Regions from separate parts of the Paenibacillus sp. IHBB 3054 genome, predicted to be linked through region 1. Evidence: predicted binding sites of a transcription regulator. Region 1 holds the regulator's gene; each other region holds the start of a gene.
The links. Region 1 encodes Rex, which represses fermentation and respiration genes when NADH is low (regulators of the CRP and FNR family bind a similar motif). Its sites were predicted from a motif close to TTGTGAAATATTTCACAA; they were not measured.
Positions count from the first base shown of each region.

Region 2: the regulator Rex is predicted to act here: its motif matches at 2,821-2,838, upstream of nirB (nitrite reductase large subunit NirB).
Region 3: the regulator Rex is predicted to act here: its motif matches at 2,067-2,084, upstream of ACQ76X_RS16775 (flavocytochrome c).
Region 4: the regulator Rex is predicted to act here: its motif matches at 2,575-2,592, upstream of adhE (bifunctional acetaldehyde-CoA/alcohol dehydrogenase).

Region 1 is NZ_JBOFBG010000001.1:279,826-285,211, reverse strand. It holds gene dinG (ATP-dependent DNA helicase DinG) at 1-2,285, shown strand, start outside; gene ACQ76X_RS01480 (redox-sensing transcriptional repressor Rex) at 2,375-3,067, shown strand; gene ACQ76X_RS01475 (amidohydrolase) at 3,054-4,355, shown strand; gene ACQ76X_RS01470 (cell wall elongation regulator TseB-like domain-containing protein) at 4,414-4,932, shown strand; gene ACQ76X_RS01465 (hypothetical protein) at 5,355-5,386, shown strand, end outside.
Region 2 is NZ_JBOFBG010000001.1:578,671-584,056, forward strand. It holds gene nirD (nitrite reductase small subunit NirD) at 1-264, opposite strand, end outside; gene nirB (nitrite reductase large subunit NirB) at 290-2,716, opposite strand; gene ACQ76X_RS02885 (hypothetical protein) at 2,943-3,641, opposite strand; gene ric (iron-sulfur cluster repair di-iron protein) at 3,839-4,507, opposite strand; gene ACQ76X_RS02895 (MerR family transcriptional regulator) at 4,702-5,386, opposite strand, start outside.
Region 3 is NZ_JBOFBG010000014.1:26,359-31,744, reverse strand. It holds gene ACQ76X_RS16780 (NAD(P)/FAD-dependent oxidoreductase) at 1-429, shown strand, start outside; gene ACQ76X_RS16775 (flavocytochrome c) at 499-2,049, opposite strand; gene ACQ76X_RS16770 (DUF4367 domain-containing protein) at 2,709-3,866, opposite strand; gene ACQ76X_RS16765 (RNA polymerase sigma factor) at 3,848-4,405, opposite strand; gene ACQ76X_RS16760 (serine hydrolase domain-containing protein) at 4,912-5,386, opposite strand, start outside.
Region 4 is NZ_JBOFBG010000001.1:560,004-565,389, forward strand. It holds gene adhE (bifunctional acetaldehyde-CoA/alcohol dehydrogenase) at 1-2,499, opposite strand, end outside; gene ACQ76X_RS02820 (ABC transporter substrate-binding protein) at 2,943-4,415, opposite strand; gene ACQ76X_RS02825 (carbohydrate ABC transporter permease) at 4,550-5,386, opposite strand, start outside.

The DNA of each region.
Region 1 (5,386 bases):
ACGGCCTGCTGCGGGAGCGCGAGATGGAAACCTTCCAGCCGGAAGGAGAGCTGAATTTTTACCGTCAGCTCGCAATGGCTGTAGGCGACTGGACTGAGCTGGCGCCTCCAAGAGAAGAAGGTGTTGGCAATCCTGTGGAGAATGTATCCTTTGAGGATTATATGGCCGAGGTAACCAAACGGCTTAAGGATACGCTTCCACAATATGAAAGCCGGGAAGCCCAGGAGATCATGATTGGCGAAGTGAATACAGCCCTTCGGGAGGACAAGCACCTGCTGATCGAGGCAGGCACCGGCACCGGCAAATCGCTCGGTTATCTGCTGCCGGCTATTTATCAGAGCGTACGTACCGGGCAGAAGGTTATGGTCAGCACCCATACCATCAATCTTCAGGATCAGCTGCGCGAACGCGATATCCCGCTTCTGACCAGTGTTGTGCCTTTCCCGTTTAAGGCTGCGATATTCAAGGGGAGAGGGCACTATTTGTGTCTGCGCAAGTTTGAACATAAAATAAATAAAAAGGACTTCGTAAGTCCCCGGGAAGAAGCGCTTACGGCAGCGCAGATGATCGTATGGCTTACCCAGACGGAATCGGGTGACGATGAGGAGCTGAATTTGAGCGGTCGCGGCGGGGATTTCTGGGAGACAGTAGCCAGTGATACCGATTCATGTCTGGGCCGTTCCTGTCCGTGGTTCCGCAAATGCTACTACCACCGGGCCAAACATGAAGCAGGGATTGCCGATGTGGTCATTACCAATCACTCCAAGCTGTTCGCAGACGTCAAGGCCGGGCACCAGCTGCTTCCGGCTTATGAGCATCTTGTCATTGACGAGGCCCATCATTTGGAGGATGTAGCCGGCAAGCATCTGGGCATGCAAATGAAGTATTTCACTGTAGCTCATACGCTTACAAGGCTGTATAAAGACAGCCGCAGCGGCCAGCTGCCGGCACTGCGCCAGACTCTGCAGTCCTCGGGCAGTGAGCAGGCTTCGGAGTGGAGCGGCGTAATCGATAAAATCTATCCCGACCTGCTTACCGTAAAGGAAACTTGGGATACACTGAGCGACAAGCTGTTCGGTCTATTGCCCGAACGAAGCGATGCAGCGGCAGGTGAAGCCGGCCAGCTGGTCACACGCCTGCTTCCCGGCAGCAAGCCCAAAGATTGGGAAGAGCTGGCGGCGCTGGAGAATACGCTCCACTTAGCCTTGAGCGACATCATCCGCAGAGGTGACAAAATGCTCAGTGAGATGCGCGATACGGAGAGTCAGTCGTCTTCGGACAGCCTGGTGACCGATATCGGAGGCTTGTTCAAGGATTTGGCATCCATCCGGGAACAAATCCGCTTCTTTATGGGTCTCAGTGACGATAATATCGTGTACTGGATGGAAGGGAGCGGCAACTACCGGGGCAAGTCGCTTCAGCTCTACGCTGTGCCTGTCGATGTAAGCAGCCAGCTCAAGGATCTGTTCTTCGACAAGAAGAAGAGCATAGTGTTGACCTCGGCCACGTTATCGGTCGACAAGTCCTTTCAGTTCATGATTGACAACCTTGGTCTTTCTGAAGCCTCAGAGCAAGGGCGTCTCATGACAGCGCTGCTGCCTTCACCGTTCAAGTACCGTGAACAGGCGCTGCTTGTCATCCCGCGCGATTTCCCCAGTGTTAAGGGCAGCGTAGGCGATGCGCGTTTTGTAGACAAGCTGGTGCATTCGCTGGCTGAAGCGGCGGCGGCGACCAAGGGGCGGATGCTGGTGCTGTTCACCTCCTACAAAATGCTGCGCCAGGTTTATGATCCGCTGAAAGAGGCCTTGGCTTCCCAGGACATTACGGTTCTGGGCCAGGGTGTGGAAGGAGGCAGCCGCAGCAAGCTGATCCGGCGTTTTCAGGACAGCTCTGCATCGGTATTGCTTGGAACAAGCAGTTTCTGGGAAGGAGTCGACATCCCTGGCGAGGCGCTGACCTGTCTTGCGATTGTAAGGCTGCCGTTTCAGCCGCCGAATCATCCGCTGGCCGAGGCAAAAGCGGAGCTTCTGCAGGCCCAGAAGAAGAATCCTTTTATGAAAATGTCTGTTCCACAAGCAGTGATCCGCTTCAAACAGGGTTTTGGACGATTGGTTCGCACAGCGCAGGACCGGGGAATTGTTATTGTATATGATACCAGGGTCATCGAAGCTTATTACGGGAAGTACTTCCTGTATTCACTCCCTGGTCCGAAGATGGAGCACATGCTTACCGATCAGATGGTTCCGCGGATTGCGGAATGGCTTGAAGAGGGCGGCGTTTCCTAATCTGTCATTGTTTATAAATTTTCCCCATCTCTTTGTACCATAGGCTGTGTCCCGTTCGCGGAGCGGGCACTGCACGTGGTTGTCATACGATATCGCGTCAGTGCAATTCTAAATTAGGAGGAGAAAATATGAAATCGGATAAAATATCGGAGGCCGTCGTTCGCAGACTCCCAGTGTACCTGCGTTTCCTGAACGATCTCCAAAAGCGTGAAATCTCAACCGTTTCTTCTCAGGAACTCGGGCAGAAGCTGGACCTTAATCCGGCGCAGATTCGTAAGGATCTGGCCTATTTTGGTGATTTCGGCAGAAAAGGCATTGGATATGACGTGTCTTATCTCATCGAAAAGATCCGTCACATTCTGAAGCTGGATCAACAAATCAATGTGGCCCTGGTAGGTGCCGGTAACCTCGGTCATGCCTTGTCCAATTACAATGCTTATCTGAAGGATACCATGAAAATCACTGCTGTATTTGATTCTTACGCTCCCAAGATTGGACAAAATATCAACTCTCTTACGGTACAGCCGATGGAGGAGCTGGGTCAGACCATCCGCGATCAGGGAATCCGGATCGGGATCATTACTGTACCGGACAGCGAAGCACAGAATGTGGCTGATATTCTGGTAGAATCGGGCATCGAGGCGATCCTGAATTTTGCACCGGTCATTCTGAAGACACCTGCAACCATCCGGATTCATGCTGCCGACTTTACGACTGACCTGCAAAGTCTGGCGTATTATTTACATGATGGAAAGGAAGGAATTACAGATGAGCAGCAATAAGATGGTAATTGCAAACGGACGTTTTCTGGTTCCCGGAAGCGAGAAGCCTGTCTTGAGCGGTTATATGACTATAGAAAATGATTTGATCACATACATAGGGGAAGAGAAGCCCGTTATTGAAGAAGGCACAGTGACGCTCGACGGCAGCCGGCTGCTGTTCATGCCGGGTCTGGTCAACACCCATGGTCATGCTGCGATGTCGCTGCTGCGCGGCTACGGGGATGATATGGTCCTTCAAGCCTGGCTGCAGGAGAAAATGTGGCCAATGGAGGAGAAGTTTACCGGAGATGATGTCTACTGGGGCACTTCCTTATCCGTTCTGGAGATGCTGAAAGGCGGCACAACCACCTTTTTGGATATGTATGATCATATGGACCGGGTGGCCGAAGTGGTCGAACACTCCGGCATCCGTGCGGTGCTGATGCGCGGTGTTATTGGTCTGTGTCCTGAAGAGGTGCAGAACCAGAAGCTTGCGGAAGCTGTTGCGTTCGCCCGCAACTGGCACGGCAAGGCTGACGGCAGAATTACAACCATGATTTCACCGCATGCCCCGTATACTTGTCCTCCGGACTTTTTCATGCGGTTTGTGCAGGCTGCACATGACCTGGACCTGCCGATGCATACGCATATGTCGGAAACGCTGCGTGAAGTGGAGCAGAATGCCGCTGATTACGGCCTGCGTCCTGTAGCGCACCTGGAGAAGCTGGGGATGTTCACCCGCCCGTCCTTAATCGCCCATGGTGTCCACCTGAACGATGAGGAGATCGAAATCCTCGCCCGCCACAAGGTGGGTGTGTCCCATAACCCGGGCAGCAACCTGAAGCTGGCCAGCGGTGTTGCACGGGTGCCTGAGCTGCTGAGAGCCGGAGTCAAAGTTTCACTGGGTACGGACGGGGCGGCAAGCAACAATAATCTCGATATGTTCGAGGAAATGCGGCTTGCAGCACTGATCCATAAGGGAGTCAGCGGCGATCCTACCGCAGTTCCGGCACCGGAAGCGCTGCTGATGGCCACGCAATACGGGGCGGAATCAATCTTCCTGAACCAGGTGGGCCGCCTTTCAGCAGGGATGAAGGCTGATTTTATTGCAATTGATATCGACCAGCCTCATCTACTGCCGCATAGCGACTTGCTCTCCCACGCCGTGTATTCGGCCAGCGCCAAGGATGTCGAGCATGTCTGGGTGAACGGCAAGCAGGTTGTGAAGCATGGTCAGTGCCTGACACTGGACGAGGAAGAAATCCGCCGCAAGGCGCAAGAAACTTTTGAAGGGCTGCTGAAGCGTTAATTCGACTGCCGCAGTTGACTTTATGACGTTTCATATATTAAGGAAAGGAAGCTGCATTTTGAGGAAAAGGAAAAAATGGCTTCTGCTGGGGATCGCTCTGTTTCTGCTCATTCTGTTCGGTCTAAGCCAATTTTATGCCTATATCATGAAGGACCAATGGAATGAACGCAGCGCGGCCAAAGAAGTTGCCAAGACCCGGGCGGGACTTACTGAGATATCCAAGGCGCAGAAATCGGTATGGGACGAAAATTCGGTGTACTGGGTGCTGACCGGGAAAAATAAAGCCGGTACGGATCTAATGGTGTGGGTACGGTTCACCGTGGACGGCAAGCCGGCCGGGGGCGATAACGGAGTTTATGCGGAAGAGCTGGCCAAAGGAACCTCGGAGAAGCAAATCCGCTCCATTATAGCCTCCCAGCTGCCCGGCATCGATATTAAACGGCTGCTTCCGGGTGTATATAATGGAGAATACGCCTGGCAGCTTTTTTACAAGCAGGAAGGACGTTATTATTACAAGTTCTTCCGTTTTGCGGATGGTACAGCAATCGGTGATGGATATACTTTGCCGAGCAAGTAGAGGCAGGGTGCAATAACAAAAAAAGCGGACAAGGCGGACAGCGCTTGTCCGCTTTTTTTGCATAATATGCTAATAAGTTGAACTAAAGAACTACCTAGAGGCAAAAGCAGCGGAGGGGAAGTTTGGAACTGTAGGAGCGATAGCGACCGCCTTTGTCTACGGATTTCAACCGCAAATAGCGGTATAAATCAAGAAATCTGTAGACAACAGCGGCCGGAAGTCCAAACATTCACCGCAGTTGCGTTCTATGCCGGATCGGTAAATCTTATGAAAATTCTGAAACTGGATCAAGAAAGTTGAGTTTAAGGCGGTTTTTTATAAAGGATAACTCTGACATTTTGTGAAATTTATATTATCATTGGAATGAAACAGTGATTCTGAGGATTAAATTACATGTTCCTTGAACAGGTGGAGAGATACGTTTGAAAACGATGATGAGGCTTTACCAGGAGGG
Region 2 (5,386 bases), 300 kb from region 1:
ACCGTGGTCTGGTGCCTGAACCTCGCCGCTGCGAAGGTCAATCTTCCAGTCATACAGCGGATCGTACAAATAATGTCCCGATACGATTCCCTCAGCGAGAGGCCCACCCTTGGGATGAGGGCTGCTGTTCTCTACGGCATAGAAAGCTCCGTCCGAGGTGCGGAATATGGCCAGCTCCAGATTCCCGGCTGTTACAACACGTCCAATTTGCGGCAGGAAACTCTGTACCGGTCCTACGGCGTATTCTTGTTTTGCGCTATCCATTGTTCTCTCTCCTTTTGGGTTATGATTAGACTCTTGCCTTCTCAAACAGCGCGGTGCGGGTGCTGTCGTCATTCAGCATTTTTTTCCAAGGATCAGTTACCTGAGCCAGGGCAAAATCAATCCTTGCAGCCAGCTCCTTGCGGTTGTCCTCATTGTTCAGAATCACGTTCTGGATATTTTCCAGTCCCATGCGTTCGACCCACTCCGAGGTTCTTTCCAGGTAGTTCCCGGTTTCACGGTAGTACTGAATCACGGCGGAGCAGATTTCGATCAGCTCATCATCGGTTTTCACCTTGCAGAAGGCATCGGCTATCCGCGGTTTGATCCCGCCGTTGCCGCCAATGAACACTTCCCAGCCACCGTCGTTGCCGACGATGCCGATATCCTTCGTGCAGGATTCCGCACAGTTGCGCGGACAGCCGTTGACTGCTATTTTGAATTTGGCCGGCAAATCAAGGCGTTCATATTTACGTTCAATAAAAGCTCCCATACCCATGGAATCCTGTGTCCCGAAGCGGCAGAACTGCGAACCTACACAAGTTTTTACCGTACGAAGCGATTTCGCATAGCCATAACCGGAAGGCATATCCAGCTCTTCCCATACTTTAGGCACATCCTCTTTTTGGATACCGACCAGATCCAGACGCTGACCACCGGTCACTTTTACAACCTTCACGTTATATTTCAAGGAAACATCGGCAATTCGTCTCAGGTCTTCCGGTGTAGTTACCCCGCCGTACATCCGTGGAATAACGGTAAAGGTACCATCTTTCTGGATGTTCGCACTCATCCGTTCGTTGACGAACCGCGATTCCTTCTCATCCTCATGGGTATCCGGGTAGATCATGCCAAGATAATAGTTCACAGCCGGACGACATTTGGAACAGCCTTCCGCTTGTTTCCAACCCAGCACATTCATAACCTCTTTGGTCGTTTTCAGTCCTTTAGCGGTAATCTCTGCTACAATCTCATCGCGGCTCAAGGTGGTGCATCCGCAGATCCCCTGCTTCGCACTTTCCTGGAAGCTGTCACCGAGAACAAACTGCAGAATCTGCTCGACAACCGGCTTGCAGCCACCGCATGAGCGGGTAGCTCCGGTGCAGGCTTTAATTTCGTCTACCGTGGTAAAACCGTTCTCCGTAACGGCATCAACGATTGCCTTCTTGGTCACGCCGTTGCAGCCGCAGACGATCTCCTCATCAGCCATCGTTTCGACTGACAAGCCTTTTTTTGCACCGCCTCCGCCGCAGCAGCCCGTGCCCATTACTTCGCCATAAATTTCGTCGGTCATTTCGGTGCCCTGCTTGACCAGCTTCTGCAGACTGGCAGACTCAGTCACATCGCCGAACAGGACTGCACCGACAATAATATTGTTTCTGAGCAGAATTTTCTTATAGGTTCTCTTCCATTCATCTTTAGCCGAAATGACGGTATGCTCCGCTGTTTCAGTGAAATCACCGGCAGAGAAGACATCCACTCCGGAGATCTTCAGCTTGGTGGCTACGACAGAACCTTCATACGGCTGGGTGGAGGCGCCGCACAAATGCTTCGCCAGCACCATCCCCTGCTCGAACAGCGGAGCTACCAGCCCGTAGCAAGTGCCGCGGTGCTCTGTACATTCTCCTACAGAATAGACATTCGCCATCGAGGTCTGGAGATAATCGTTCACGACAATTCCGCGATTAACCGTGATGCCGCTGTCTTTAGCCAGCTGGACATTCGGTTTGATTCCGACCGCCATCACTACAAAATCTGATTGCAGCTCGGTTCCATCGCTGAAACGCAGGCCGTTTACCCGTTCCTCTCCGGTCAGCTCAACCGTCTGTTTGCCCATAGCAAACTTCACGCCCTGGCGCTCAAGCTCAGCTTGAAGCATGGAGGAAGCAGTATGGTCAAGCTGACGCTCCATCAAATCCTCCAGCAGATGCACAACGGTAACATCCATACCGAGGTTCACAAGTCCTTTGGCTGCTTCAAGACCAAGCAGTCCGCCGCCAATCACCGCCGCTGTGCGGTATTGTTGTGCCGCAGCCAGCATGGCGTCGCAATCCGCAATGTCACGGAAGCCTACAACTCCATCCTTTGTGCTGCCCGGTACCGGCAGAATGAATGAATTTGAACCTGTTGCAATAATAACTTTATCATAAGGAACCGACATTCCATTATCTGTAATGATCTGACGGGAGGCTTCATCAATCCGGACAACAGTGGTTCCAGTATGCAGAGTAATATTGTTATCCTCGTACCACTGGCGGTCGTTCAGAATGATATCTTCAATGCTCTTGCTTCCTTCGAGGACATAGGACAGCATTATCCGGTTGTAGTTGGGATGAGGCTCGCTTCCAAAGATCGTAATATCATAAGCGCCGCCAAGCTTAAGGATCTGTTCGATAGTGCCTACGCCAGCCATACCATTCCCTATCAAAACTAACTTTTCTCTCTCCACGGTCACTGTTAAGACCCTCCTCAATGCTTCTGGATTTCTTCATATACATATCTGATAACAAAATTATACGTTTTAAATTTGAAGAGCATTTGTGATTCAAATCACAATAAATGTGAATCTTTTCACATATTTTTGTGCCAGCGTATGTAAGGTTTTTTGGTGAAAGAAAAATAGCCAGCTTCCCTTATGCTACCTCTTGCATTAAGGAAATCTGGCTATGATACTTATCATCTTACCGGAGAACCAGTGAAATCTCGAGTACATCTTGAGGTCTGAGCTTCATATCAATTCCGCTGTTAAGCAGCGTCTTGTCGTTCACTTTCAGCTTCCAGTCTTCACTGGTGAGCGGCGTGTACCCCATGACCGTGAGTACCGTCTTGTTGTCTTCCGCCAACTGAACAATTCCGCTGCTCTTCAGCAGACCCCGGACAGACAGGTCTTCGCTATAAGATAAAATATGTGAATGTGTCAGTTCAGGCTGCTCACTCCCGCCGTTCACTGTAAGAATAATGGGCAGAAGCGGGGCATCTCCGGCTGCCGGCTTCGCAGTAATAACAATCGCCTGCTCCCGCGAGACTGGACTATTCCAATCGGTTATGATTTTGCCGCCAAGCTGAATCTGCCAGATCATGTCCGGGGCAAGAAAAATTTTATTGACTGCCAGTATGCTAAATCCGTCTTCGGCAAAAGTAACGACACCGCTACTCTTCAGCAGCTCTATAAGCGTTATTCCTGGCTTGTATGCTTCGCTGAGCTGTCTCCCTGAGTTCCCTGCCAGCTCATTATCACCGGCCATTAGTGAAAAAGCAGGGCCTGCAGCCCCGGCTGCGGCATTGTTTCCGTTCGCATCTGAACCAAATGCCGAGCATCCGCCTAGCGTCGCAATGATAATTAAACCTACCCATAAACGCCACAGAAATTTCGTGGACATTCCCGGCACCGCCCTCTTCCGCCCGATCATAACCTCAATCATTCTCTCAGGTCTTTAGTCATTATGTATACTATCTTTTAAGAATAACGCAAACTAGCTTTGTTCTCAAACGATAAATTTCGGGAGTTAATCAGGCAGCGAAGCGGTGAAGAAGAAAAAAAGTCCCCGCAGGGACTTTGAGAACAGCATGCTCTATTTTACTGATAACGCAGGAACAAGATGTTATTCTCCAGATGCACATGCTCGAAGGTCATTCCCTCTAACTCCTCCAGGCGGGCATAGGTCAGGCGATAGGTTGTGCAGGCATGCTCTGGCGGAGTGAAGTCGTTCGTAACTCTGCGGAGCTCCCGCAAAATCTCACCGGCTCCGTCATGCTCTTCTTCCAGCGTATGCAGCAGCCCGCGCAGCTCGGCCAATCCTTCTTCGCTCGGATTCTCGGAGTAGGCAAGCATCTTAGGGAATTCGGATTCCTCCTCCTTCGCTGTATGCTGCAGCAAATCTTCCCTCAGGAGGTTAAACAACCGGTAAACTTCACCCAGATGCGGAGAATCCTCGCCATGGACGCGGAATACCTTGGTTACATTCTGACTGATCAAGGGCAGCTCTTCGCGCAAGTACCGGTGATGCTTGCCTACAATATACTCAACCAGCTCAGCGGAAGATGCCTCATTCCAGGCAGTGTCTACATCAAGCACCGGATGCTCTTTCAGCAGTTTATGCAGATCTGCAAGCAGGGTCTCCGGGTCAAGCCCTTTCTCAGCTGCCACTTCGGCCAGCGGCTTTGCGCCCCCGCAGCAGAAATCGATCCGCTGTCCTTTGAAATAATCTGCCGCCTTAGGGAATTGCAGTACAATATCTCTGACCATGTCCGCTCCGGTAAACTGGATAGGCGCTGCCGCAGAATGGCTCCCCGCATTGTCCTGTGTTCCTGTAATTGTATTATTGAATTGATTGGCCGTCATAATGGCCCCTCCCTTACGTTATTGGTTTCTGTTACCCTTCCACCTTAACGCCAAGAGAGGCCCAAGCTAGTGATTGAACGCACTGAATATATAAAATTTTATTGAACGTCAAATGTAATATTTGATAACTTTGAAAATTCCGAAAGCTTTTCCACTTTTTCATTATAAGCACAAAACGTTTTGCTTAGAATTTTTAGATTTTCAACAAACTTATCATAATATCCAATTTCATTCATCAATCCCCGCATCCCTTCCGATAAATTTGTCAATTTTATATATTCTGCCTGCATGTCAGGATCGTGTTTTAATCGGTGAATATAATCAGAAATTTTCTCTCGTTCGTTTACAACTCCCTCGTCTGTTATGGTAAGCCAATTCTCGATATAGTCATTAATATGTTTTTCATACTTTTCAATATCTTTAATTGTCAGCTTTTCGTACATGTCTACTATTTCTTGAGGATATTTTATAACTTCGACTTCATCTAAGAATTTAATTATGGAAATCCACGCTTCCTCTTTTTCCGGCGTATCTATAGGTTCATTTAAGAAAGAACTGTATTGCATGATCAACATCTTCCCAAAGTTCCCTGGAAAAATACGCTCAATCTGCTTTTTCATAAAGCCCTCTCTGCTTCGCTCATCCAGCTCAAGAGTTTTATTCAGAACCGATAGTTGTTTTGTTAATTGAAGAAGTCCAATCTCATCAGAATCAAAACTGCTCAGGCTGGATTGAAGCACATTTTTACTTTTTCCAAGTCTTTTGATCTCACTGTCAAGTCTT
Region 3 (5,386 bases), on a different contig from region 1:
AGCCTGATCTGGGAAACTGCCCGCCCGTACCTCTATTTCCGGACTACGCCGGATAACCGCATTATTGCGGGAGGCAAAGATGAGCCGTTGACCGATCCGGAGCGCCGGGATATCCGCGTACTCTCCCAGGGCCAGCGGCTGCTAGAAGAGCTGGAAGCTCTTTTCCCGGAAATCCGGGGGATCGAAGCGGAATATTCATGGGGAGCCGTCTTCGGCTCAACCCGGGACGGACTGCCCTATATGGGCCCGCATCCAGAGTATCCCCACTGCTATTTCATTGAAGGCTATGGCGGAAACGGCACGGTCTACAGCATGATCGCTGCCGAGCTTCTGGCCGATACCCTTGCCGGCAAATACCGGCCCGAGCTGGAGCTGTTCTCGCTGAGCCGATCAAGCAAGCCGTCTCCTTCTCCCGCCGTACAGGCATAAAAGCAGCAAAAAGCTTGGACTCTGTTGAGTCCAAGCTTTTGTTTGCCTAGTAGAAGAGGTATTGATTACTTATTGTGCTTTTACGAATTCAGCAGATTTAATACCTGCCTGACGGCCGAAAATAATGATTTCCGCTACAGAGTTGCCGCCGATCCGGTTTTGTCCGTGCAGGCCGCCTACAACTTCCCCAGCCGCAAACAGTCCTGTAATAGGTTTGCCGTCTTTATTCAGAACTTCTGTGTTCGTGTTGATTTTTACGCCGCCCATGGTGTAATGGATCCCGGGGCCGATTTTAATAGCACAGTATGGCGCACCGGACAAGTCGTTGTCCATTCCTGTAGTTCTGCCGAATTCAGCATCCTTTTTATTCTTCACCGAGCTGTTCCAGGTGTCCAGTGTCTTTTGCAGCTGATCTGCCGGGACATTCATTTCTTTGGCCAATGCCTCGATAGAATCTCCTTGGATCACAAAGCCCATCTTATCGTACTGTTCAATCGCTTTAACACGGGTCTTTACGCCGGAATCAAATACAAGGAAAGCTGATTTCTCAGGAAGTGTATTGATTGCAGCGGTGACTTTGTCTCGTGTGTCCAGTTCATTGGTGAACCGTTTGCCTTCACTTGAGACAAGCAGAGCACCTTCACCGCGGACAGCTTCCCCAATGAGATAGGATTTGTCCTGCTGCACCGTCGGGTGAACCTGAATTTGATCCATATCGACTGTCGTGCCGCCGAGCTTCTCAATCATCTGGATGCCGTCACCGGTACTGCCGATCTGGTTTGTAGTCACATATCCTTCCAAGTCAGGTCTCACTTTAGAAATCATATCCATATTCGCGCCGAAACCGCCGGTCGTCACAATGACAGCTGCCGCTGTAATGGTTTTCTCATCCTTTTGGTTAAAGAGGACTTTGACGCCGTTTGCCTTGCCGTCTTTTTCAGTTATCTCTTTAACATCCGCGTTCACAAAAAGCGGGATGCCTTTTTCTTGTACGTTTTTCACCAAACCTTTGACAAGGTATTGTCCGACCGCTGAACCATCTTCAGGACGGTGTGTACGTTTTTCCTTCATCCCGCCAGTAATCGTGATGTTGTTCAAGCGAATTCCGATGGAATCCAGCCAATCAATTGCGCTTGCTGAATTGTCAACGAAGAAACGGAGCATTTCTTTATCGTTGGTATCATGACCGCCTTTTAATGTCTCTTCATAAAATAAATCATTGCTGTCTTCAATGCCCTGCTCTTTTTGGAATTTCGTTTGCGAAGCGTTCATTCCGGAAGATGACTTTGTTGTGTTCCCGCCGGCAACCGGCATTTTTTCCAAAATAACCGGATTCATGCCTTTTTCTTTTGCCTCAAGTGCAGCAGACATCCCAGCCCCGCCTGCACCGACAATGATAATATCATATTTATCTTTTAATTGATCGAACGGTGTATAGCTTGCTTCGGATGCCCCCGAAACGGCTTCAGTTTCTTTCGGCGCGTTTGTCGCGCTGTTCTTGCTCTTGTTCTCATTTGCGTTGCTGCTGGTATTGTTGTTGCTGTTTCCGTTACCGCATCCAGCGATAACAAGCATGACGGAGAGAATGAGAAGAAGAGCAGCTGCTGTTTTCTTTTTCATGTGTAATCTTTGCCCCCTTGTGCATATTTTCACAATAATCATAGCGGCAAAGATGCTGTTCTTGGAAGCTTACGTAATTAAAAAAAATATTTAGTAACTAAAGTAACTGGATTTTGCTGCTGGGGCAGCGGAACGCTTACGGAAGATGGAAGCAGAGGTCTGGAAAGTACTTGCAGAGCGTGGCTGGCGGAATTCTATAAAAGTGCCGGACTCTACAACGTGGGGAAGACTGCTGCTATCTAAATCTGTCGTAGCTCCTTTTACGTTGCCGATTCCTGAGAATGGCCTGTGGAAGAAGGGCGTAGCCGCCAACCCCCACCGATGTAGGCCTTGGCTCCTTTCTTGCGCTCAAACCCGCCTTGCTCAGGTTGTCCAAGCGCTGAGAAAGGGTGAGACTGTAGTTACTACATATAGAAATGGCCCATTTGTTGCTTCGCAAATCAACACGCATGCACCGAATCAACTTTAGGTCAACCTAAACATTTCTATTTCGTCAAATTTTGTCGAACTAACGTTCGTAAAAAGTTCATATGAGAGCAATGCACGAATTCTTATAAAATCTCACGAATATGCAGTCCTTCGCACATGCAAAAAACGCTCGAGGGCTGTCCCGCTATCATAGCTAGCGAAACAGCCCTGAGCGTAATATCTGCGTTCGTTTAATTCATCATACCGGCAGCAATGCGGATGACCTCATCCTTGGTCAACTCAGATTTCTCCTGGCGAACCGACACATTATAGACGATCTGCGCTTCGGGGTCAGACCAGACCAGGTTATACGTATACCCCATGTCGATCTCCTTGTTGCTGGAGTTTTCGAGATAAATGAGCTGCTTGCTGCCAATCTCAATATTCTCCACCTTTGTCGTTTTCGTCCACGACAGCGGATATGCCGGTTTATCTTTGTCATCAACACGTGAGGCACCGATTCTCACCTGAACCTTCCCCTTCTTGTACACCAGTGAAGAAGAAAGATAGGCAATGTTCTCCGCCTTCTCCACTCTCCAGGTCAGCCGGAAGTTGTCTCCCAGGTCTCTCACGCTTCCGCCTTCAAGCTGCTTCTCATCTGGAACTTTTATGAAAGAAGGCCTGATGGCCGCCTCGTCCAAGGCATACCCTTCCGGCATATACCCCGGCTGCTTCACTATCGGAGCGTTGTGCTTCTCTACACTGGTCTCATAGGCGGCATAGTCCTTGAACGTGATCGGCGGACGGTACATGCTAAGACTACGATCTTCTTTCCGGTCTTCACGTGTGATAACATAGGTGGCATACTCTCCAGGAAGCAGCAGCTTCTCCAGGGTGTTGTAGCCCTTTGAATATTTCATGTTGTAGAGTTTATTCTCTTTGTAGATTTCATCCTCTGTACTCGGCTGTACCTCGGGAGGTAAGGGAATCAAGGGTTCTATCGCCTTCTCTATCATACCACCTGATGTCGTCGCCGGAAGCGGCTTATACGGCAGCACCTTATACTGAGCTCCAGCCCCCTGCCGGACTTCACCGGAATACTGGGTATAGCCGCCGCCCAGCAAGACCAATACAAGGAGTGCCGCCACCCAGCCCTGCACCGGAATCCGCAGGAATCTCCTCCGGCCCCGCCCAGCCGCGGCTTCTGTCTCCAGCCTGCGCATCACGTTAGGAGCCCCTTCGTTTGGCGGAAGTGTCTGCAGCGCTGTCTGCTCTTCTGCAGCAGGTAAGGTCCCGCCAAGCCCGAGCGCTTTCATTACCGGTCCATGAACATCAACGGGGATCAAATTGGCCGAACGGTCTCCATCCTTCAGAAACTGCTCCTCCGAAGTCAATTCACTCTTGCCCATAATTGTTTCTCCTTTCTCTCAATCGCTTTTTTAAGTTTGCCTCTGGTCCGTTCATATCTTTTGCGTGCGGTAGCCGTACTGACGCCCAGAATTTCGCCGATTTCCGCAAACGATTTATCTTCATATATTCGCAGAATCAACAAGTTCCGGTCTTCCACATCAAGCTTCCCCAGAGCGGCCGAGACCGGCTCGCTGAACAAGCGGTTCTCAACCATTTGTTCGGCGCTGTTCACCGCAACGTCCTGCCGGAGCAGCTTGCGCAGTTGAAGCTGAAATTTCTGCCGCCGCAACTGATTCAGACAATGGTGGTAAGCGATCTTGTAGAGCCATGATACGAAATCCGCCTGCGGCTTGTATTGCCCGATATTCTGATAGGCCTTAATCAGGACATCCTGCACCGCATCCTCCGCCTCTTCCTTGCTGTTCAGCAGCCGGAAGCAGTAGAGGTATATCCGCTGCTGGTACAGCCTGATCACATCTGAGAACAGGCGGGCCTCACCGGCCTGTATTCTTCTAATCTTCTCTTCTATAGAATCCACGTTGATCTCCTTTCTTCTATTTGTGCTGTTACTATAGATATAACACTTGAGTAGCCTCAGGCGTGACATTTATTTCTTCCGGCTGCACAGCAAAAAAGACCAACAGATGAATCCCTGTTGATCTCCCTGGTGTAGAGCCTGCTTCCGAAACCGTCTGCTCTACTCTAACTCGACGGTCTGGTTGAGGTTCAGCTCCGGGTCATCATAGCCGGTCTTCAGGAACGCCTCGCAAATAAAGGCAGGGCCCTACATTGGTCGCGGTTGGCGGCAGTGACTTTCTCTCGCTGGCCTTTCTTAGGGATCGGTAACGTAAAGGGAGTTACACTTAGCTTAGCTGGCAGCAGCCCGGCTCCACGATGTAGAATCCGGCACTTTTACTGCAAGCTATCCGATGCGCTCTGTAAGTACTTTCCAGACCTCTGACTGGCCCTAAAGTTGATTCCCTGTTGACTGAAGATATCGAATCTTCCGGCTGGAGCGGTCGGCCCCGGTTCCTCTATTCAATTCTAGCTGGCGATCGCTTTCCCGCTTCCCTTCATTCTGTGCAGACGCAGATTATGAACCAGTACAATCAGCTTGGCAGTACCGATCCCGAGAGATAGGATACTCAGGACAAAGACGAGATGTCCAACTCCAGGCAGAAAGGAGACCACCACTCTCCACGGGGCAAAAATATGACTAGGACCGTATAAAACCGTAATCGGCAGCACTACATTAAACAAAAGCAGGCAAAATGCGAATACGCTGGTCCGCAACGGGGTAAATCGAAAGCTTTTCTTGCGTTTAAACAGGTTGAAAACCGACACTCCTAGCATAATTGCCACTGCTGCACAAGCCAGATCAATGAAAATATGAGTACCGGCAACGCTGCCCGCATCCTCGACCGGCTCGCGGCCATGTATAATGTCAAGAATTCCATCAGCCACCATGCTTAATTTGTAGCCGCGGACCAAATAATCATGAGCATTGATCAATACCACA
Region 4 (5,386 bases), 280 kb from region 1:
GCGGGATTCGAAATCCTTAGGATCAAAGCCGAGTTGTTGAAACGACTCTTCAATGCCCAATTTTTTGTTCATGTCGCGGATTGCATTGATCAGGCTGGTTACGCCTTCTTCGGTAGTGCGTGCAGGCAATCCCAGAATACGGGCGATTTCTGCATAACGTTCGTCAGCTACAAAGTGCGAGTATTTAGGGAACGCAGCAAACTTCGTTGGTTTCTTGGCATTGTAACGGATAACGTGCGGCATCAGGATGGCATTGGTACGTCCATGAGCCGTGTGGTATTGACCGCCCCATTTGTGCGCCAAGCTGTGGTTGATGCCCAGAAATGCATTAGCAAATGCCATACCAGCCAGCGTCGATGCGTTGTGCATTTTTTCGCGGGCAAGTTTGTCGCCTTCAAGTGCGGATTTCTCCAGGTATTGGAATACCAGCTGGATGGCTTTGATAGCCAGACCATCGGAGTAGTCACTCGCCATAACGGAAACATAGGCTTCAATCGCATGTGTCAATACATCCATACCTGTATCGGCAACAGCAGTCTTAGGCAAGCTATATACAAACTCAGGGTCGATGATCGCTACGTCCGGAGTCAGCTCATAGTCTGCAAGCGGATATTTAGTGTTATTTGCAGTAGTTTTGTCAGTAATAACCGCGAAAGAGGTTACTTCCGAACCTGTACCCGATGTTGTTGGAATAGCTACAAATTTCGCTTTGTTGCCAAGCTTAGGGAATTTGTATACCCGTTTGCGGATATCCATGAACTTTTGTTTCAGACCGTTAAAGTCAGCATCCGGGTGTTCATAGAACAACCACATTCCTTTTGCAGCATCCATTGGCGAACCGCCGCCGAGTGCGATGATGCAGTCCGGTTGGAATCTGTTCATCATAGCTGTACCTTTTTCTACGGTAGTTGTCGATGGATCCGGTTCAACTTCCGAGAACACTTCGATCGCTACAGGGGTCTGGCGTTGACGCAGGTAGTGTTCTACTCTTTCTACATAACCCAGTTTAACCATCATAGGGTCAGTGATAATTGCTACGCGGGTAATATCAGGCATTTTGGCCAGGTATTGAGTGGATCCCTTTTCGAAATAAATCTTATCAGGCACTTTAAACCATTGCATATTCACGGTACGACGGTTCACCCTTTTCACATTGATCAGATTGATGGCAGTTACGTTTTGCGATACCGAGTTGCGTCCATAAGATCCGCAGCCCAGAGTCAACGAAGCGATATTAGTATTGTAAATGTCGCCGATGGCGCCATGTGTTGAAGGCGAATTAACAAGAATACGTCCAGTTTGCAGACGGTTCGAGAACTTCATGATAACTTCTTCATTGTTGGAATGGATAGCCGAGCTGTGTCCCATACCGCCGAATTCGACGATTTGAGCTGCACGTTCGATCCCCTGATCAGCGTTCTTAACCTTGTAGCAAGCCAGAACCGGGCTAAGTTTCTCAGCGGACAGCGGGAACTTGGTGCCAACGCCTTCGAGTTCAGCTACCAGAATCTTCGTTCCGGCAGGAACCTGGATACCGCACATTTCAGCGATCTTCACAGCGGATTGACCTACGATTGCCGGGTTAACCGCACATTTTTCCACATTCATTGCGCCGTTGGTCAGCTTAGCAGCTTCTTCTTTATTTACAAAGTAGCAACCATTTGCGATCATTTTCTTTTTCACTTGGTCAAAAATTGCTTCTTCAATAATAACAGCCTGCTCGGAAGCGCAAATCATACCGTTATCGAAAGTCTTGGAAAGAATAATGTCGGTAACCGCTTGGTCGATATCCGCACTCTTCTCAATGAAGGCAGGTACGTTACCAGGGCCTACGCCGAGAGCCGGTTTACCGCAGCTGTATGCCGCTTTAACCATTGCAGATCCGCCTGTTGCCAGGATAAGAGCGACGTCCGGATTGTTCATCAATGCGTTTGTTTTGTCCATTGTCGGAAGCTCAATCCATTGGATACAGTTCTCAGGAGCGCCTGCTTTCACAGCTGCATCATGAAGAATTCTTGCTGCTGCGGCACTACACTCTTGCGCTGATGGATGGAAACCGAATATAATAGGATTACGTGTCTTAGCGGCAATCAGTGCTTTAAACATCGTGGTGGATGTTGGGTTGGTTACCGGTGTGATACCCATTACGATTCCGACCGGCTCGGCAATTTTTTGGAAGCTGTCATATTTATTATCTTCAACGACGCCTACTGTTTTGTCGTATTTAATTCCGTGCCAGATATATTCAGTTGAGAAGATGTTCTTCGTAATTTTGTCTTCGTATACACCGCGTCCTGTTTCTTCTACAGCCAATTTTGCCAGGTACATATGCTTGTCGAGCCCAGCCAATGCCATTGCATGAACGATTGTGTCAACTTGCTCTTGATCCAGCGCCATATAAGCTTCTTGAGCTTTCTTTGCTTTATCCACCAAAATCTGAATATACTCTTCAGCGGTGGTTTGTTTCACTTGGGCGGCGACTTCGTTTTTAACTGCCATCTCCCTCGTCCTCCTGTCAATTTTTAGGTTGTTTTTCTCTACACATTTATCTTATCACATCCTCTCCAACATTTAAAGTGAAATCTTTCACAAAGTTTAAAGTTTTTTTTGATTTGTTTTCAAAGCGCTTTCATTTAATCATATTCAGGTATTATTTCCATTTTATATGGTAAAATTCGCTTATATTTGTCCAATCTGCGAACACCAAAATAAGGACACTAACCGTATTAACCTGTTACAGGGCTCCATAAAGCATTATTTTTCTATTTATTGGTAATTGTATCTATATTTCTTTATCTCATTCCTCCCGCCTTATCCTTGTTTTTCTCTTCCCTCACCTAACCTTTGGAGAACTATTTACAGCAAAAAAACAGGGGAACTGCGTCCCCTGTCTCTTCCGCTTTTTATAATTCATTTATAAAAATTACCATTTTATAAACTTCCTACTCTACTTTAATAGTATCAAAGAATTTCTCCTGCACAGTTTTGGCAGCAGCATCTAGCTGCGCTTTGGAATCGGTGCCTTTTTTGGAGAACAGCTCCTGAATCACATTGGACAGGGTTGCATAGTAATCTTGAGTATTGTACTGTGCTTCCGGTTTGCCGTCCAAGAGGGCCATAATATCCGGGTTATATTGGTACACGATATCGGAATACTTGTCATATACCGCTTTGGTCTTCTTGCCAAACTCGGAATCTGCAGCATAGTAGTCCAGAAGCGGCGGGATGAAGTATTTGCCGTCCGCTTTACGTTGCTGCAGAATAGCGTCGAGCGCATCGAGACCTTTATCGGAGAAATAATCAAAGGTAATGTAACGGAACGCCATCTCCTGCTCGTCTTTTGTAGCGTTAGGGTTGATGACCAGATAGTCTCCGCCGAGTACTCCGGTATGCTTACCGCCTTTTTCAAAAGCAGGCATCGGATAGGTCAGCACATCTGCAGGCTTCAATCCGCCTTGATTCAGCGCTTGCTCAATAACTCCGTCGGAACCCGCCATTACCATGGCCGTACGTCCTTGTTGGAATGCGCCTACAGCATCACCCCAGCCAAGCGCCCAATCCTGAGGAATTGCTTCCGCTTCCCATCTCAGCTTCTTGTAGAAGTCCAGCGCTTTCACACCTGCATCGGAATTGAAGGTTGCAACAACCTTGCCTCCTTCAACTTTTTGAATTTCTCCGCCCGCTTCGAACAGGAAGTTGGTCCAGTTCCAGCCTGCTTCATTGCCTTTACCCATAGGTGCGACACCGGAAATGCCTTTTTTGGCATCCGCTACACCTTTGGCTGTATTCAGCATATCATCCCAGGTCCAATCCATTGCAGGAACCGCTACACCTTTATCATCCAGAATTTTTTTATTGATCATTGTCGTGGTAACATAACCCTTCTGTGTTACCCCGTAGACTTTACCGTCAATAATGAACTGGTTCTGCAGCACCGGATTGATCTGATCCTTGTATTCATATTTGTTCCAAAGATCGGTAATATCGGCAGCCCAGCCTTTTTCAATCAGGAATTTGGCTTCTGTAGCATAAGTGTTGAAGAAGGTCGGCGCTTCATTTGCAGCCATCTTCACGCCGATTTCACTTACGTTGTACTGCCAGTCGTCTTTAACGATCTCCACGTTCGGATATTCTGCCTGGAAGCGTTTGATCCGGTCATCCTCCTGTGCCCTCATTTCTGTCAAGTCAGGCGTAGGATAGTGAATTTTGATCGTTACTTTTCTCTGAGTGTTATCATCCACGGGCGCATCCGTTGGAGCAGCAGTTTTATCCGCTGTCTCAGTGGTAGCTGCCGGTGAAGCGTCCCCTCCCTTATTCCCCTGTGCATTTCCGTTGTTGTTATTGTTACCGCCGCAGGCGGATAACAACGAGCCGGTCACAAGGAGACAGGCTAATACGCTGGAATATTTACGCATTGAAACTCCCCTTTTCAATTCATAATTAGCTAACAAAATCATCATAAAAGAGAAATCGCTTACAAACGAGGTGTATTTATATTCCTTATGTGTGCATGTTTACGATCTCTGCATAGAAAAAGTCATATTCTGATTCAGCCCTTAACCGCTGACAGCGCCACCCCGCGCATAATGAATCTCTGAAAAATCAGGAAGACCAAGATTGGCGGCAGCGAGACTAGAAAAAGAATAGCGAACTTGATATTAGTATTGAGCGCCTTGACGTTGATCACATATTTATAGATCGATGTCGCAAGTGTATATTTGTCCTCACTATGCATGACGAGCGATGGCCAGAACCAGTCATTCCAGGCTGTCGAGAAGATAAAGATTGCCAGTGTGGCGAAGATTGGAATGGACAATGGTACGGCGATTGAGAAGAAACTGCGCGGTTCCGAGGCACCGTCAATCCGCGCAGCTTCAAAAATCTCAGGATGGAGTCCGTCAAAAAAGTTCTTCAAGAGCAGGAAATAAAACGTATTCGCCCCGGCAGGAAGCCAGAAAGCTGCATACTGGTTCAAGAGTCCGAGTTCCTTAAGATTGACAAAGTTCGGGATCATATAGCTGGTCGCCGGAATAAACAGCGTCATCAGGAAGAAGAAATAGAAAACTCTCTTGAACGGCACATTCATCCGCGAAATACTGAAAGAAGCAAGACCGAGCACGACCAGGGTCATAATCATATTCCCGACAAAAATATAAATCGTATTCCTGAGGAATTTCAGCAGGTCAATGTAATCCAGCGCATCTTTCAGGTTGGCGAAATGCCATTCCTGGGGGAAAAAATGCGGCGGGAACGAGTTGACCTCCTGATTGGATTTCAGGCCGTTGAACATCGTCATCAGGATGGGATACAGCATGGTAAAGATCATAATCAGAATGAAAAACACCATAATTCCGTAGACGATTTTGTTGCTTGTTTTCTTCAAATC